DNA from 4 places in the Pectobacterium sp. A5351 genome. Region 4 is predicted to be linked to each of the others. Evidence: predicted binding sites of a transcription regulator. Region 4 holds the regulator's gene; each other region holds the start of a gene.
What was found. The regulator Fur, encoded in region 4, represses iron uptake genes when iron is present. The targets are predictions, from matches to a motif close to ATAATAATGAGAACNACTATCAA.

Region 1 (4,553 bases), 1.9 Mb from region 4:
GTATACACCACCGGAATCCCCTGCGCTTTGCAGTAGGTTCGCAACGCCACAATGTTCTCAATCAACTGCTGCGCCAGCGGGCTGTCCGCACCATAGAAATTCACGAAATAGTCCTGCATGTCGTGAATCAGCAGCACCGCACGCTCAGGTTCAAACGCCCAGGAAACCTTGTTGTCTGGGAAATCCTGTGCGCGCGGCAGGGGATAAGAAGCAATAGAAGGGATTGCCATCACAAAATCCTTATTTGTTTTGAGTACTACGTTCGGTTTTGAGTGCTAAGTTGAGTCTGAATGCGCTGACGGAGTGATTTCTTATCAATCTTGCCGACCGGCGTAACGGGCAAGGTGTCGATCATCTCGAAGCGGTCCGGCAGTTTGAATTCAGCAATACCCTGATTGCGAAGATATTTTCTTAACGTAATGGCTTTCAGCGCGGGATCGCTGACCACCAGAAAAGCGCAGCTCTTCTCGCCCATGACCGGATCGGGCATGGACACCAGTGCGGCATGAAGAATGCCATCATGCTTGAGCAACAGATTTTCGATCTCTTCGGCAGCAATCTTTTCACCGCCGCGGTTAATCTGATCTTTTTCCCGTCCGACCACGCGCAAATAGCCGTCCTCGGTCATCTGCACCACATCGCCCGAGTGGTAAAACCCTTCACTGTCGAAGGCGCGAGCGTTATGCTCCGGGCTGCGGTAATAGCCACGGAAGGTATACGGGCCACGCGTCGCCAGCAGCCCGGCTTCGCCTCGCGGCACCGGATTGCCGTCAATGTCCAGCACCTTCACTTCATCGTCCGGGCTCATCGGGCAGCCCTGTGTCGTGAAGATATGCTCATCGCTGTCGTCCAGTCGGGTGTAGTTCACCAGCCCCTCCGCCATGCCAAGCACCTGCTGTAGCTTGCAGCCCAGCACCGCCGGAATACGACGTGCGACGGTTTCACTCAGCTTCGCCCCGCCTACCTGCAAGATCTTCAGGCTATGCAGCGCGCCACCAAACTGCTCGGCCGCCTGGATCCACAATGCGGCAGCGGGCGGCACCAGCGAGGTAATATCGATCTGGTGGCGTTCGATCAGCGGGAAACAGGTCATCGCCCCCGGATCCGGCGCCAGCACGACGCGTCCACCGGCATAAAACACGCCGAGCGAACCGGGTGAACTTAACGGGAAGTTATGCGGTGCGGGCAAGGCGCACAGGTAGCGGGTTTGTGGCGTCAGCTCACAGATTTCCACGCTGCGGCGCACGCTGTAGTAGTAATCATCGTGGGTGCGGGGAATCAGCTTCGGCGTACCAGTACTGCCGCCAGAAAGCTGGAAGAAGGCAACCTGCCCCGACGCGGAAGGCTGATACTGGCTGGCTGAAGTGCGCGGTTGCAACCAGTCTGACAGACTGTGCCCCAGCGGACTGTCGCCGAGCATCACCACCGTTTGCAGGCGGGGAACCTGCGTCTGTAGCCGATCCAGAAACTCGCCGTTGCCAAACAGCGGGTGTTCGGCCGAGGCGATCAGTAAGCGCGGTTCGATCTGCGTGGCGTATGACAGCAATTCCAGCTTGTTGTGACTGAACAGCGCGTTAACTGGCGCGACGCCCATTTTCAGCAACGCGAAAAAGGTCAGGTAAAATTCAGCCACGTTCGGCAACTGCACCAATGCCGTGTCACCACAACGCAGGCCGCTTTCCGTCAGACGCGATGCCAGCGCGGAAGCCTGCCGATCCAACTCCCGATAGCTCCACTGGCGCTCGCCGCACACCACCGCAACGGCGTCAGGTTGCGTCGTCAGATGGCGTTCCCAGGCATCCGTCAACGGCAGACCGACCCAGTACCCCTTTTCGCGGTAACGCTGCGCCAGTTCCTCTGGCCAGGGCGTAAATTCAATGCTCATAGTCCATCCACACCAGAGTTAAGCCCAAACGCATTCAGCATCGTGTTTAATTTGGCGGCGGTTTCAGCCCATTCCTCCTCGGGGACTGACGCCTCAACAATGCCCGCACCGGCAAACAGGCGAACGTTATTGTTTTTGATGGTGCCGCAGCGAATCGCTATCGCCCATTCGCCATCACCGTTGGCATCACACCAGCCGACAATGCCGCTGAATATGCCGCGATCGTGCGGTTCCAGTTCGGCGATCAGCTGGCGCGCGTCCTGCGTGGGGAAGCCGCACAGCGCAGGAGTCGGATGCAGTTGGCAGGCCACCTGAAGCGCCGTCATCTCTGGGTTAACCAGTTCACCGCTAATGGCGGTAGACAGGTGCCACATGGAGGCGGTGTGCATCAGCGCAGGCGCCGATGGCACCGTTAATGACGAGCAAAGCGGCATCAGACGTTGACGAATGTCATCCACCACCAGCTTGTGCTCGTGCTTATCTTTGCTGGAATTCAGCAAGCGCTGGCTATTCAGGTAATCCAGATGTTCATCGTTCATCCGTCGTGCCGATCCCGCCAGCGGGTTGGAGACAATGACATTGCCCTGCTTACGCAGCAGCAGTTCCGGGCTGGCGCCCAGTAAGATGGAACCATCAGGCAGCGGCAGCGAGAAGTGATAACCCCCCGCGTTCTGCACCATCAGGTTGTTGAGGATCGTTTGCGCCTTAACCGGGCCCGTCAGCTCAATGTCCAGAATGCGTGACAGTACTGCTTTGCTCAGTTCACCGCGGCGGAAACGTTCAACGGCCTCCGCCACGATAGACTTGAACTGATATTCGTCTGGAACGCTGTTCAGCGTGAGTGCGGCAGGTGCTGCTGCCGTCTGCTTACGAGCACGACTGACGAGTTCAGATTTCGTCGTAACGGTATAATTATCAGGGATATAGAGACTAGAGGGTTGTGTGGTATCAAAAGGAATCGCCCCCACCACAATAGGCAGCGACTGCCCTGCCTGACGCGCCCGCTGGAACGCCTGCGCGATTGCAGAACTCAGCCCATCATTGTGCGAGTCTGGAACGCAAACAGGGGACGAAATACGTTCAAATAAGCCGGAAGTCGAAAGGCTACGGTGTTCCGATGCATATAAAAAAGCAGTCTTTTCCGAATAAGTTAGCCCGCTAAATGTTTCAGCTTCTGTAATCAGTGTATCCACAAGGCAGCTCCTGCGCTCGCAAATTAAATACCAATGATTATTAAAATCATTATCATTTATATCAAGCGAAGTTAAATTACACTGAAGTAACGTGTTCGGTCAATCCTTCCACAGAATGCTTATTCACGCCCACTAAATAGGGGTTATATTGATGTTAATCAATTTTTTTGGTCATCTTTCATAACGGTTAATGGTTAGCAATAGGAATGTATTGATTATAAAACCCACATCACAGATGATAATGAAAATACTTATCATTCATTGTCAGGAAAATTAAGCTGCGCTAGACTGCGCGAATATTTTACTAACTGTGTCTAAATGTGAGCCCGTCATGGATGAAAGCATGTACCGCCAGCACACCCGACCCGTTGTGCATCTGGCGCTGCTCATCAACATGCTTTCCCTCGGCAGCCTGATGATGGTGATGCCGTTAGGTCCCGATTTCATCAGCGCCCTGTCTATGGATGCCAAGAACATCGGCTACATTAGCGGTGGCGCAACGTTTGCCTCCGCCATTGTCGGCTTCCTCGCCGCCCCTTATCTGGACAGATTTAACCGTAAACATGCTCTGATTATTCTGCTGACGCTGCGCTTCAGCCTGACGGCGGCCTGCATGTTTGCCAGCAGCCAAACCCATCTTTTAGTGCTGTTTATTCTGGCAGGCTGTGTGGCCGGGCCGGCCTCTGGCGTGTTGATGGCGGCAGTTGTCGATATTGTGCCGGCCAACGAGCGCGGAAAGCAGCTGGCCTACGTCGGTATGAGTTTTTCACTCGCGGCCATTATCATCATGCCGCTGTCGCTGGAACTGGCTCACCGTATTAACTGGCAAGCACCGTTTTATATTTTCGGCCTCGGCGGCCTGCTGCTGGCGCTGTTAGTGCTGTGGCTCTTTCCTTCCATGCCGCTGACGCACCGATCTCAACCAAGCGCATCTCCCAACACAGTACCCACTTCCGTATTACACGATCTGCTGGCCTCCCCGCTTTTCCTGTTGGGACTGACGGTGGTTTCGCTACAAATGTTCGGCCATTTCCTGCTGATTCCCCATTTTTCCAACTACTTTCAGTTCAATCTGGCGTTCCCACGGGATGATATTTCCCTGCTTTATCTCTGCGGCGGGCTGGCCAGCATGGTAACCATGCAGCTGTGCGGCAACTTGCTGGATCGAGGGTATGCCAGCCGGACGATCGTGGTGACAACGCTGCTGCTGGCCGTTGTGATCCTCTGTGGTTTCGTTTTGCCTTTTTCGCTTTCCCTGTATCTGGTGTTCACCCTGTTCATGGCGCTCAGCGCAGCCCGCTCCAGCAGCACGCTGGCAATTACCGCCGGCATTCCGCTGCCGCATCAGCGCGCCGCGTTTATGTCCTATCAGGGAACTGCGGCCAACGTGGCGTCGGGGCTTGCCAGCGTCGCTTCTGCTGCTTATCTGAGCACCTCGGTTGAGGGAAAAATTGATGGGTTCTCACAGCTCGCCG
Region 2 (4,553 bases), 700 kb from region 4:
GGTATAAAGTGGGCGTATAACCGTTACCTGTTCAGCAAATCGGTCGAAGCTTTCACCAACGGTGAATTGGGGCGCTCGTTTGACGGCACTGCGCCAATCTACCTGAAAGCGGATGCTGGCCTGCGCTTCAAGCTGACCGACTGGTCTTCTATGACAATGAAAGTGTCACGTACCCGTATCGAAAGTAATCAGGGAGATGTTGACGACACGCTATACACCATGGGTGTTGGCGTCGGCTGGTAATTCGGTCGCTTCATACGTCTCAAGGTGAACGGCAACATCGTCGTTCACCTCAACACTCACGCTCGTCACACCGCTATTGTCCGCTCCCCGCCGCCGCAGAACACGACTGTTGCAGAACACGCACCCGCTGGGCCAGTTCACTCACGCTTGCATCTTCCGTCCCGTGATTTTTCAGCTCTTGCTCCAACGCGAACAGATATTGCGCATTGGTGCCAAGCGGCCCGCTCGCACGGGCAATCAGCGGGGCAACGCTCTGAATACAGGTATCATTTTCATTAAGAGGATGTTCCGGTTCGGACACAAACACCAGCGCCGTCAGCGGTGTGCCGTTTTTCCGCTGCAGTTCACACCAGAGCGGACGGTAGCAGCCCGTCAGCATTTCGCGCTTCCAGAGCAGCTCCAGATCTTCACGCAGAGACGCTTCCGGTAAACGGAAAGCCAGACCTGTCGTTTGTCCACCGGGCTGCAACGCCAGCATCCGCCCCGGCTGGGTTACCGTGCCGCGACCGATAGTGAGACGCAGGCAAAAGGCACGCTGCCACCCTGTCAGCGTAGCCAGACAGGTTTCTTCGGCGTCAAAAACTGGGTTCCACATCAGCGAACCGTAGCCAAATACCCAGACCGGACAGCTATTGGGCCGCAGTGCCAGCATCCTGTCCAACGAATCAGCCCGCTGTTGCGGCGTGAGCAGTAAGGTTTCTTCAATACAACCAAAAGACGTTCTACAATCTGCTTTCTGCAAAAAATCGCGTGTTAACACTACTTACCACCCCCAACCTTACTCTTTTCCTGCTCGTCAGATCGGCTCTCGCCCTGCGTTTAAAAACCTAACTGCTTCATCTGCTTAATTTTACAACACCATCAATCTTGAGGTTATTCATTTATGGCTTTGCGATCAAGTTTGATAGTGGTCACAAAAACTAAAAAAGTTCGTGATAATGTTTCACTCACGCAAGATTCCGCCTTTGTCCTCTAAATCATTCGCGTTTCAGACAGGCGGTATATCAATTCATCGGCAACTCGCCGCGAGACTTGACGCTTTCCTGATACAAACCTCATTTTTTTGACGTCAGCAGCCTGCCGAGAATCGTGCGTTTACCGCTAATACAAAAGCGCCGACAGAATATCGACGGCGATAGGAATAATAACGGACAGACATCAAATGATAACAATTATCATCTCGTGTTATTATCTTCTCTATTTTGGCATCGACTACCCACGGAGACACTGAATGGCAACGCCGCGTCAGCCTGTTTTAGTTCAGGTTAAACAGATCCACGATATTTCCCCTCATTTGCGTTGCATGACTTTCCATCATGACGCGTTGCGCGATTACCCAGTCGAGCGATATGGCGCGCACATCAAACTCTTTCTGCCACAGGCAGGACAGCAAAAACCGGTTCTGCCTGCCATCGGCGAACGCGGCCCAGTCTGGCCAGAAGGCGAAGCCCGCCCTATCGTTCGCACCTATAGCGTCCGTGCACTACGACCGGAAGAGGCGGAACTGGATATGGTTTTCGCACTGCATGAACACGCCGGACCTGCCGTCACGTTTGCCCGTCAGGCCAAACCCGGTGACTGGATTGGTATTTCGCAACCCGGTGGCCCGCTCCCCATGCTGCCGCCAGCGGCCGCTTATTATCTGGCTGCTGACCCGTCTTCGCTCCCCGCGCTCATGGCACTGTTAGAGAATCTGCCTGACGACGCTCAGGGACATGCTGTAATCCGTGTCGACAGCGAGGCGGATAAACTCGCTATTGCTAAACCCTCACAGCTTCAACTGCACTGGATCGTCGGTGGAACAGAGGCAACCGACGCGCTGTTGCAGCATTTTCAGGCGCTTCCTGCCGTTGAGGATGCGTTTTATTGGTTAGCAGGTGAGGATCGCATCGTGGTTCAGCTTCGTCGTCATGTACGTCGCGAACGCGGGTGTGAACGAAATCAGATGTATGCCGTGCCTTATTGGCGAGAGGGGTTAAATGAAGAGGATTATCATCATAAACGCCATGATATTATGGATAATCCTGACGAATAACCATAAAAAATATATTTGATATTATCATGATAGGGAGAAGATACCTGAATTCTCCCTTCTCATTGAAATTTTACCTCAAAGCGTAAAAATCCGTAAAACTCCCCGCATCGCGTCGACAATCTGTTATTATCTTGTTCGTTTTATTACGTTATAACTACTTTTTAGTCACCTTTTGCTGTTTATTGTCGTTTTATCTCCGGAACCATTCGGGTGGCCGATAGGCTAACTTAACGTATGACGGGGATATTTTGCCGCATCATTCCTCTGGATAAGGAGAACTCCCGCAATGAAGTCTCATGCTGAGGTGGTCAAAACTCGCCATCATGAATATTCCCTCATTTTTCCCGTTATTGCGCTGGCCGTGCTCTACATGTGGGGCAGTTCACAAGATTTTATCGCCATTCTCGGTATTAACGCCCTCGCATTAGCCGGCATACTTTTCAGCGCGTTCAGCGTGGTACGTCACGCCGACGTGCTCGCACACCGTCTGGGTGAACCCTACGGGTCGTTAATCCTCAGCCTGTCCGTCGTCATTCTGGAGGTCAGCCTGATTTCAGCGCTGATGGCAACCGGTGACGCGGGCCCGGACCTGATGCGTGACACCCTCTATTCGATTATCGTGATTGTCACCGGCGGCCTGGTCGGTTTCGCCCTCTTGCTCGGCGGCCGCAAATTCGCGACGCAGTATGTTAACCTCAGCGGCATCAAGCAGTACCTGATGGCGATCTTCCCATTGGCGGTGATTGTGCTGGTTTTCCCCAGCGCCTTGCCCGATGGCAATTTCAGCGTATCGCAGTCGCTGATTATTGCTGCGATTTCCGCAGCGATGTACGGGGTGTTTCTGTTAATCCAAACGCGTACGCACCAAAGCCTGTTTGTGTATGAGCACGAAGACGAAGGCGACGGCGACGATCCTCATCACGGTAAACCGTCTGCTCACAGTTCGCTGTGGCACACTGGCTGGCTTCTGATTCACCTGATTGCCGTTATCGCGGTAACCAAGATGAACTCCATGCCGCTGGAAACGCTGCTGACCGAAATGAACGCACCGACGCAGTTTACCGGCTTCCTGGTTGCGCTGTTAATCCTCTCGCCTGAAGGGCTGGGAGCGATCCGCGCCGTCCTGAAAAATCAGGTGCAGCGTGCTATGAACCTGTTTTTCGGTTCCGTGCTGGCAACCATTTCACTGACGGTTCCTACCGTTACGATCATCGCCATGATCACTGGCCGCACGCTGAACTTCGGTCTGGATATGCCGCACATCGTGGTGATGCTGTCGGTGCTGGTGCTGTGCCACATTACGTTCTCCACCGGCAGAACCAACGTATTAAGCGGTAGTGCGCATCTGGCGCTCTTTGCCGCCTATCTGATCACCATCACGCTGTAACCCCTCTGCCGACGCGGTTTTCGCCGCGTCGGCTCCGCAAGACTGCACTTCTCTTGATGTATATCTGGATCTTCTGAGCGCGTCCGGCGTATCGTAAGGCTGTCGTCGACGGACCGGCAGGCCCGCCATGTTGATTTACTTCCTTACTTTGGTTTCTGCTTAGATGAAAACGCACGGAATTAACGGCATCAGGCCGTTCAGCGCGCTGATTGACGCGTGCTGGCGCGAAAAATATACGCTGCAACGTTTTACCCATGACATTATCGCTGGCGTTACCGTCGGTATCATCGCCATTCCCCTGGCGATGGCTCTGGCCATCGCCAGCGGCGTTCCTCCACAGTACGGGCTCTATACCTCGGCGATTGCCGGGATCGTTATCGCCCTCAGCGGCGGTTCGCGCTACAGCGTGTCAGGCCCGACAGCCGCCTTTGTCGTTATTTTGTACCCGGTGTCGCAACAGTTCGGACTCTCCGGCCTGCTGATTGCTACTTTGCTTTCCGGCGTGTTTCTGCTGCTGATGGGGATCTGTCGCTTCGGCCGCCTGATTGAATACATTCCGCTTTCCGTGACGCTGGGGTTTACCTCCGGGATCGCCATCACCATCGGTACCATGCAAATCAAGGATTTCTTCGGCTTGCAGATGGCCGTGGTGCCCGAACATTACGTCGAAAAAGTGGCGGCGCTGGCACAATCGCTGCCTACCCTGCACCTTGCGGATACGCTGATTGGAGCCACGACGCTGCTGGTTCTCATCGTCTGGCCCAGACTCGGTATTCGCCTGCCCGGCCATTTACCCGCACTGCTGGCAGGCGTCGCGGTGATGGGAATCATGTCGCTGCTCGGTGAAAATGTGGCCACCATCGGTTCCCGGTTCAGCTATATGCTGGC
Region 3 (4,553 bases), 1.3 Mb from region 4:
TCTTCTTGCGCTTTGGTGCCAAACTGGAAAATGTCAGCGTCGGATGTTGCGGTATGGCGGGAACCTACGGTCATGAAACCAAAAACCTCGCCAACTCGCAGGGCATTTATGCACTATCCTGGCAACAGGTGTTGCAGAAGTTACCCCAGAAACGCTGCCTGACCACCGGCTATTCATGCCGCAGTCAGGTGAAACGTATGGAAGGCAGCGCATTACGCCATCCGCTACAAGCCCTGCTGGAGATTATCTGATGCTATGGAAACGACAGGTTACGCTTGAGCAACTTAATCAACAGAGTCAGACGTGCATGGTGGGCCATGTCGGTATTCGCTATACCCATATCGCGGATGATGTTCTGGAAGCCGTGATGCCGGTGGATGAACGCACGCGCCAGCCGTTTGGCTTACTCCACGGCGGTGCGTCTGTTGTGCTGGCGGAATCACTGGGTTCCGTCGCGGGCTATTTGTGCTCTGAGGGCGATCAGCAGGTGGTGGGCCTTGAAATCAATGCCAATCATCTGCGAGCCGTGCGCGAAGGTGAAGTGCGTGGCGTGTGCCGCGCGCTGCACGTTGGCCGCCGTAGCCAAGTGTGGCAGATTGAGATTTTTGATAATCAGAATCGCCTGTGCTGCATTTCTCGTCTGACAACATCGGTTATTACACCGTAAACACAGAGCAAACACCGAACCAGACTGCCAGCCGGTCTGGTTCGGTTATTCAGGGAAGAAAAGGCACGCGCTTAACGAAGTCGGTCTGAAACGCGGTGGCTTTATCCCATGAACCTTGCATGCTTAGCTGATGGCAAATCGACTTCAGCGTGTTACGGGCAAAGTAGTAGCTTTGCACCCGAAAGAGGTGGCAACGCCCTTCATTATTGATCTCTTTAATCAACCGATTGTGTAGCTTGACCAGCGCATGCAGATAGCTGTCGTCATCGCCATTTCTCAGACAGAGTTCAACCATGTCCATGCAGACGTTATGATAGCGACGTAAATGGTCAATATTGCTTCCGGGGCGATTCAGGCGCGCTTCCGCCATGTAAAAATCAACGGTGGCATCGCGAATCTGGAATTTATATTCGTCAATCTGGTGGTGCAGCCAGGCAGTCACGGAAAACATAGTGAACGATCCTGAATATGAAATGATAATCATTATCATATTGATAAAAAAGGCGGCGATCAATGGGAAAAATGTGCTTTAACGCCAAAAAATACGATCGGGAATCACATAAATCTTCATATACCTCCCCTGTTTTATAAATAGGTATCACCGATAAATGTTATAATAATGATAACGAGATGATAATTATTACCTGGCCGTAATATGTCGGGGTGATGATGATAATTATTTTAAAATCAATGTGTTAATTGATCTTTTGTCATATTGTTTGCTGCGTTCGAGATGTGTAAAATGATGCTATTGGCTTGCTAAAAACTGAAATGTTACGAATAGCCCTGCGAAACAAGAGGTTGAAGCTAGTTTCATTATCACTAACATTAGGGGAAACCAGCCTAAAACTGGTACCACACGTAATGAGGTATTCCATATGCAAGCGGAAAATATAGGGACGTTTTCACTGGATGAAAATGTCTGGCAAGGATTGACGCTGACAGAAAGCGCCGTGAAGCAGATTAAGAATCTGATGAAGCAGGATGAGGCCGTGCAAGGACTGCGGCTCAGCGTTAAACAATCCGGCTGTGCGGGATTTGGCTATGTGCTGGATCTGGTTCAGGAGTTCGAAACCGACGATCTGGTCTTCGAACGTGATGGTGCAAAACTGTATGTCCCACTGAAAGCAATGCCTTTCATTGACGGCACAGAACTCGATTTCGTCCGTGAAGGGCTGAATCAGATATTCAAGTTTAATAATCCCAGAGCGCAACATGCTTGTGGATGTGGCGAAAGCTTTGGCATTTAAGTGATGAAAAATTATGGCACGTAGCACGGTAGATGTACCTGATGATGTCCAGATCTGGATGGGTGATGGACGCTATAAAGAAGGTTTCTTTACGCAATTGGAAACTGATGAGCTGGCGCATGGCATCAATGAAGATGTCGTACGGGCGATCTCGGCGAAGCGTAATGAACCTGAGTGGATGCTGGAATTCCGTCTCAACGCCTACAAGGCGTGGCTGGAGATGGAAGAACCGCATTGGCTGAAAGCCCATTACGAGAAGCTCGACTATCAGGACTATAGCTATTATTCCGCGCCTTCCTGCGGTAACTGCGACGACAGCTGCGGCTCTGAGCCCGGTGCCAAGCAGCAATCCGGGATTACGGACGTGAATAATTACCTGACCAGCGAAGTAGAGAATGCGTTTAATCAGTTGGGCGTTCCTGTCCGTGAAGGCCAGAAAGTCGCCGTCGATGCGATTTTCGACTCCGTATCCGTTGCGACCACGTATCGGCATGAGCTGGCTGAAAAAGGCATTATCTTCTGTTCATTCAGCGAGGCGATTCAGGAACATCCCGATCTGGTGCGCCAGTACCTCGGTACGGTCGTACCCGCCAACGATAACTTCTTTGCGGCGCTGAACTCGGCGGTCGCTTCTGACGGCACGTTTGTGTACATCCCGAAAGGCGTGCGTTGCCCGATGGAGCTGTCGACGTATTTTCGCATCAACGCGGCGAAAACTGGTCAGTTCGAACGTACGATCCTGATTGCCGATGACGACAGCTACGTCAGCTACATCGAAGGTTGCTCCGCGCCCGTTCGTGACACCTACCAGCTGCACGCCGCCGTGGTGGAAGTCATCATCAACAAGAATGCCGAAGTGAAATACTCCACGGTGCAGAATTGGTTCTCCGGTAAAGATGACGCAGAAGGCGGGATTCTGAACTTCGTGACCAAGCGCGCACTGTGTGCGGGCGAGCATTCAAAAATGTCATGGACACAGTCGGAAACCGGCTCTGCGATCACCTGGAAATACCCAAGCGTCATTCTGCGCGGTGACTACTCCGTGGGTGAATTCTTCTCTGTCGCCTTGACCAATGGCCGTCAGCAGGCCGATACCGGCACCAAGATGATCCACATCGGTAAAAACACCCGCTCGACCATCATCTCTAAAGGGATTTCAGCCGGACGCAGTGAGAACACGTACCGTGGTCTGGTGAAGATCATGCCGAGTGCGGCTAATGCCCGTAATTTCACCCAGTGTGACTCCATGCTGATCGGTAGCGAGTGCGGTGCGCACACGTTCCCGTACGTGGAAGTGCGCAACAATACCGCGCAGTTGGAGCACGAAGCGACGACCTCGAAAATTGGTGAAGACCAGCTGTTCTACTGTCTGCAACGTGGAATCAGCGAAGATGATGCCATCTCGATGATCGTGAACGGATTCTGTAAGGACGTCTTCTCTGAATTGCCGCTGGAATTTGCGGTAGAAGCACAAAAGTTACTGGCGATTAGCCTGGAACATAGCGTGGGTTAATTCGGCGGTTACCGGGATTTTCACAGACGAATAATGAGAATCATCGGTCCCGGAATTCATTAAGCGCTCGTCGCATTGGGCGTTGGAAGGAATAAGCATGTTAAGCATCGAAAATTTAAAAGTCAGCGTAGAAGGCAAAGAGATCATCAAAGGGCTTAATCTCACCATTAAGCCAGGTGAAGTTCACGCGATTATGGGCCCGAATGGCTCAGGTAAAAGTACGCTCTCCGCGACGCTGGCTGGACGTGAAGAATACGAAGTGACCGACGGTTCGGTGAGCTTCAAAGGGAAAGATCTGCTGGAGTTGTCCCCAGAAGATCGTGCGGGTGAAGGCGTCTTCATGGCGTTTCAGTATCCGGTAGAAATCCCAGGCGTCAGCAACCAGTTCTTCCTGCAAACTTCCGTTAACGCGGTGCGTAAATACCGTGAGCAGGAACCGCTGGATCGCTTTGATTTCGCCGATTTTATCGAAGAAAAGATCAAGCTGTTGAATATGCCGGAAGATCTGCTGACCCGTTCGGTCAACGTGGGTTTCTCCGGCGGTGAAAAGAAGCGTAACGACATTCTGCAAATGGCGGCGCTGGAGCCGGATCTGTGCATTCTGGATGAGACCGACTCCGGGCTGGACATCGATGCACTGAAAATCGTCTCTAACGGCGTGAACTCACTGCGCGACGGCAAACGTTCGTTCATCATCGTCACGCACTACCAACGTATTCTTGATTACATCAAACCGGATCACGTCCACGTTCTGTATCAAGGGCGCATTGTGAAATCCGGCGATTTCTCGCTGGTGAAACAGTTGGAGGAGCAAGGCTATGGCTGGCTTACCGACGGGCAATAATGTGACGAGCGAGAACGCGGCGGGTAAAACTGGCATCGCACAGAAACAAGAGAAGGCATTGCAGCAATGGCATGGCTTGTTTGAACGCGATGCGTCACGCCGTTCTGAAGAAGCGAACCAGCATTGGCAGGACGTAGTGCGTCTTGGCTTACCGCACCGTAAGCACGAGCACTGGAAATACACCCCGCTGGATAGTTTACTGAGCAACGAATTTGTTGCACCGCAGGCCCAGTCTATCGATCGCGCAGCGGTGGAGGCACTGGCCTTAGCGGTGGATAG
Region 4 (4,553 bases):
GAAATCTTAATTTATCCATTTAAAATCAATATGATAAAAACCATTCTTGTATTTTCATCACCTCATCTGTAAATGGTTATAATTCTTGTTTTAATTTATTGGGAATATTCACGATAAATGTTATAAGTATTCAATCCGATAAAAACATTATCTTTTATATGTATTTTAATACTCATGCATCGTAGCGTACTGTAAAGTTTTTTTATTTCTTACAAACAGAAGCCTATTTTTTAATTACAACCGAAATTAGTTTTTAAAATAAAAAGCACATTCATAAAAAATGAAACGTTGTTATAATAAATATCCATAAATACATTAAGGATATGTGCATTTAGTCCCAGACGACAACATAATCCCTATTCACTGTGTGGAATTTAGCCTCCGCAGAGATACGCTTCATTTCTTTTACTGCCCTCCGCATTTCATACGTTCTTGATTTACGCCTCCTTACCGATACGAGTTTCTCCTGATGTGAGTGTCTGTTATTATTAACAGATAAGTGGGTGAAACATTACACCATACCATTAGGAATCAAGAGGTTATTCAATTCATGGCACTCATCGGAATATTCTTTGGCAGTGACACTGGTAATACTGAAAACATCGCCAAAACGATCCAACAACAGTTAGGCACCAACGTTGCTGATGTTCATGACATCGCCAAAAGCAGCAAAGAAGACCTCGAAGGTTTCGATATTCTGCTGCTGGGTATTCCAACCTGGTATTACGGTGAAGCTCAGTGCGATTGGGATGACTTTTTCCCTTCACTGGAAGAGATTGATTTCACAGGAAAACTGGTTGCTCTATTTGGCTGTGGCGATCAGGAAGACTATGCAGAATACTTCTGCGATGCCATGGGTACTATTCGTGACATTATTGAGCCTCGCGGTGCGACGATTGTCGGCCACTGGCCAACAGAAGGCTATTACTTTGAAGCCTCTAAAGGACTCGCCGACGACAATCACTTCATCGGCCTGGCTATTGATGAAGACCGTCAGCCTGAACTGACCAGCGAGCGCGTAACCGCGTGGGTAAAACAGATCAGCGATGAACTGAACCTGAAAGAGCTGGTTGGCTAAGACGCGTTGGCTCTGATAGCTCCTATCAGAGCCAAAATAACATTGATAGGTAAAACCTTTCATAATAATTGATACATTTTTTTAACTTCTATCCGTAAACCTGTACAATAATCCCATCGGTTTTATACGTACTTCACCATTTCTTTATTCATCAACAACGGATTGCGTTGTATACCAGTAATATGAATGGGGACAATATTGTTAACATTCCCTTGTTTTCATTTTGTATGTGCGGTTCTATAATTGGGACGCTATTACATTTTTTGCGCCGACCGATGTCATAGGCTAGGCAGCCTCCATTGATAAGCAAGCAACAGGACTAAACCCGCATGACTGACAACAATATCGCATTAAAGAAGGCCGGCCTGAAAGTCACGCTTCCAAGACTGAAAATTCTGGAAGTGTTACAGGATCCGGTCTGTCACCACGTCAGTGCGGAAGATTTATATAAGAGATTGATTGATATGGGCGAAGAGATTGGTCTTGCTACCGTCTATCGCGTACTCAACCAGTTTGATGATGCGGGCATCGTCACTCGTCATAACTTCGAAGGGGGTAAATCCGTCTTCGAACTGACACAACAGCATCATCACGATCACTTAATTTGCCTCGACTGTGGCAAAGTCATTGAATTCCGCGATGAATCTATCGAAGCACGCCAACGCGAGATCGCAGAAAGACACGGCATTAAACTGACCAACCACAGTTTGTATCTCTACGGGCATTGCAGTGAAGGGGATTGCCGCGAGGATGAAACCCTGCACGAATCAACACGATAAATCGACCGCATAAAAAAATAAAACCGCCGAGGCGGTTTTATTTTTGTCTTCTTACCGGAGGCGTTAGCCTACCCAGGTATCACGCAGTCCAACCGTACGGTTAAACACCAGATGTTCCGCACTGGAGTAAACACGGTCGGCACAGAAATAACCTTCACGCTCAAACTGATACGCTTTCTCTGCTTCCGCCTGCGCCAGGCTTGCTTCCACAAAACCTTGCGTAATTTTCAGTGAGTCTGGATTAATCGTCGACAGGAAGTCTTCCGCCGCGCCAGGGTTTGCCACACTGAACAAGCGATCGTACAAGCGGAATTCAGCTGGTACCGCGTGTGCCGCAGAAACCCAGTGAATCACGCCTTTCACTTTACGACCATCAGCCGGATCTTTGCTCAGCGTTTCCGCATCATAGCGACAGTAAATCGTGGTGATGGTGCCCTGCTCATCTTTTTCAATGCGATCGGCTTTGATCACATAGGCATTACGCAGACGCACTTCTTTACCCAGCACCAAGCGCTTGTACTGTTTGTTGGCTTCTTCACGGAAGTCCGCGCGATCGATATAAACCTCACGGCTGAATGCGACCTGACGTGAACCCATTTCCGGTTTGTTCGGATGGTTTGGCATCGCGACAAATTCTTCGTGCCCGGCTGGCAGATTCTCGATCACCACTTTGACCGGATCCAGCACCGCCATCGCACGCGGGGCATTATCATTCAGATCGTCGCGGATACAGGATTCAAGCGCAGCCATTTCCACGTTGTTATCCTGCTTCGTCACGCCGATGCGCACACAGAACTCACGGATAGAAGACGCACTGTAACCACGACGACGCAGGCCAGAAATGGTAGGCATGCGTGGGTCATCCCATCCTTCAACGACGTTTTCCGTAACCAACTGATTCAGCTTACGCTTGGACATAATCGCGTATTCGAGATTGAGGCGAGAGAACTCGTACTGACGCGGATGGCAAGGAATAGTGATGTTATCCAACACCCAGTCGTACAGGCGACGGTTATCCTGGAATTCCAGCGTACACAGTGAATGCGTGATTCCTTCCAGCGCATCGGAAATGCAGTGGGTAAAGTCATACATCGGGTAGATGCACCACTTGTTGCCCGTCTGGTGGTGATCGGCAAATTTAATACGATACAGCACCGGATCGCGCATCACGATAAAGGACGATGCCATATCGATTTTTGCACGCAGGCAGGCCGTACCTTCCGCAAATCCACCGTTACGCATTTTCTCAAACAGCGCCAGATTTTCCTGCACGGTACGATCGCGGTAAGGGCTGTTTTTTCCCGGTGCCGTCAGCGTACCACGGTATTCACGGATCTGCTCGGGCGTCAGTTCATCAACGTAAGCCAGCCCTTTACCGATCAGCTCAACCGCATACGCATGCAGTTGATCGAAATAATCAGAAGAATAGCGAACGTCGCCGCTCCATGAAAAGCCCAGCCACTCGACGTCACGTTTAATCGACTCAACGTATTCGATATCTTCTTTTACCGGGTTGGTGTCGTCAAAACGTAGGTTGCATTGCCCCTGATAGTCACGCGCGATACCAAAATTCAGGCAAATAGATTTTGCATGCCCAATATGCAGATAGCCGTTCGGCTCTGGCGGGAAACGCGTCTGAATATGGTCATGCTTACCGGACGCCAGATCTTCATCGATAATCTGACGGATAAAGTTGGTTGGGCGGGCTTCAGCCTCACTCATTCTTCCTTCCTCAATGCTAAAACGACGTATAACCGACAATGATCCAACAAGCTACGCTGGGAAACAACCGTTAGTTTCATTTAATTATTCATAACGAAAAAAAAGGGCGAGATTGCTATCTCACCCTATCAATTTCATCAGCATAGCGCCGTTATGTTACGCCTTGCTATGCTCCGCTTTCAGTGCGGTCGCTATCGATTCAGCCTGTGTGCCCACGACAATCTGTACGCTTTGCTTATTCAGACGAATCACGCCCGCCGCACCTAGACGCTTCGCCTGTGCATCATCAACCAGAGAGGAATCAGCCACATTCAAACGCAGGCGTGTGATACAGGCATCAATGCCGATCAGGTTGGCTTTGCCGCCCAGTGCCTGCAAGTAACCCCGCGCCAATGCCGCTGCATCGCCTGATTTCTCGCTCGCGGCTGCGGTACTCACGTCATATCCATCAGCTTCGCTACCACTTACAGCCAGTTCACGGCCCGGCGTTAACAGATTGAAGCGCATAATGGTAAAACGGAACACCACATAGTAAATGACGAAGAATGCCAGCCCCTGAGCAAGCAGCATGTACCACTGGGTGGCTAGCGGGTTACGTGAGGACAGCACCATGTCCACCAGACCGGCACTGAAACCAAATCCGGCAATCCAATGCATACTGGCCGCGATAAAGACGGAAAAACCAGTCAGCAGCGCATGCAGGAAATACAGCACCGGCGCCACAAACATGAAGGAGAACTCCAGCGGCTCGGTAATCCCGGTAAAGAAGGAGGCAAATGCCGCCGCCAGCATAATCCCGGCCACTTTGCTTTTGTTTTCAGGACGCGCACAGTGATAAATCGCCAGCGCCGCTCCCGGCAGGCCGAACATCATAATCGGGAAGAAGCCCGCTTGATAACGTCCGGTGATCCCCACGACGGCTTTACCAGAGTCGATAGACTGTTGGCCAGCCAGGAAGTTAGGAATATCGTTGA

Region 1: O1Q74_RS02320 (isochorismate synthase) is a predicted target of Fur. The motif match lies at 3,314-3,336, and genes of this name have one in related genera.
Region 2: O1Q74_RS10880 (siderophore-interacting protein) is a predicted target of Fur. The motif match lies at 1,400-1,422, and genes of this name have one in related genera.
Region 3: sufA (Fe-S cluster assembly scaffold SufA) is a predicted target of Fur. The motif match lies at 1,331-1,353, and genes of this name have one in related genera.

The regions. Positions count from the first base shown of each region.
Region 1 covers NZ_CP116477.1:490,950-495,502, reverse strand. Annotated here, with positions in the region: gene O1Q74_RS02330 (isochorismatase) at 1-230, opposite strand, end outside; gene O1Q74_RS02325 ((2,3-dihydroxybenzoyl)adenylate synthase) at 257-1,885, opposite strand; gene O1Q74_RS02320 (isochorismate synthase) at 1,882-3,078, opposite strand; gene O1Q74_RS02315 (MFS transporter) at 3,410-4,553, shown strand, end outside.
Region 2 covers NZ_CP116477.1:2,318,736-2,323,288, forward strand. Annotated here, with positions in the region: gene O1Q74_RS10870 (DUF481 domain-containing protein) at 1-243, shown strand, start outside; gene O1Q74_RS10875 (gamma-glutamylcyclotransferase) at 317-1,003, opposite strand; gene O1Q74_RS10880 (siderophore-interacting protein) at 1,475-2,278, shown strand; gene chaA (sodium-potassium/proton antiporter ChaA) at 2,565-3,665, shown strand; gene dauA (C4-dicarboxylic acid transporter DauA) at 3,829-4,553, shown strand, end outside.
Region 3 covers NZ_CP116477.1:1,761,791-1,766,343, forward strand. Annotated here, with positions in the region: gene ydiJ (D-2-hydroxyglutarate dehydrogenase YdiJ) at 1-251, shown strand, start outside; gene menI (1,4-dihydroxy-2-naphthoyl-CoA hydrolase) at 251-667, shown strand; gene O1Q74_RS08435 (hypothetical protein) at 717-1,118, opposite strand; gene sufA (Fe-S cluster assembly scaffold SufA) at 1,546-1,917, shown strand; gene sufB (Fe-S cluster assembly protein SufB) at 1,931-3,430, shown strand; gene sufC (Fe-S cluster assembly ATPase SufC) at 3,528-4,274, shown strand; gene sufD (Fe-S cluster assembly protein SufD) at 4,249-4,553, shown strand, end outside.
Region 4 covers NZ_CP116477.1:3,013,856-3,018,408, forward strand. Annotated here, with positions in the region: gene fldA (flavodoxin FldA) at 551-1,078, shown strand; gene fur (ferric iron uptake transcriptional regulator) at 1,408-1,857, shown strand; gene glnS (glutamine--tRNA ligase) at 1,921-3,579, opposite strand; gene nagE (N-acetylglucosamine-specific PTS transporter subunit IIBC) at 3,736-4,553, opposite strand, start outside.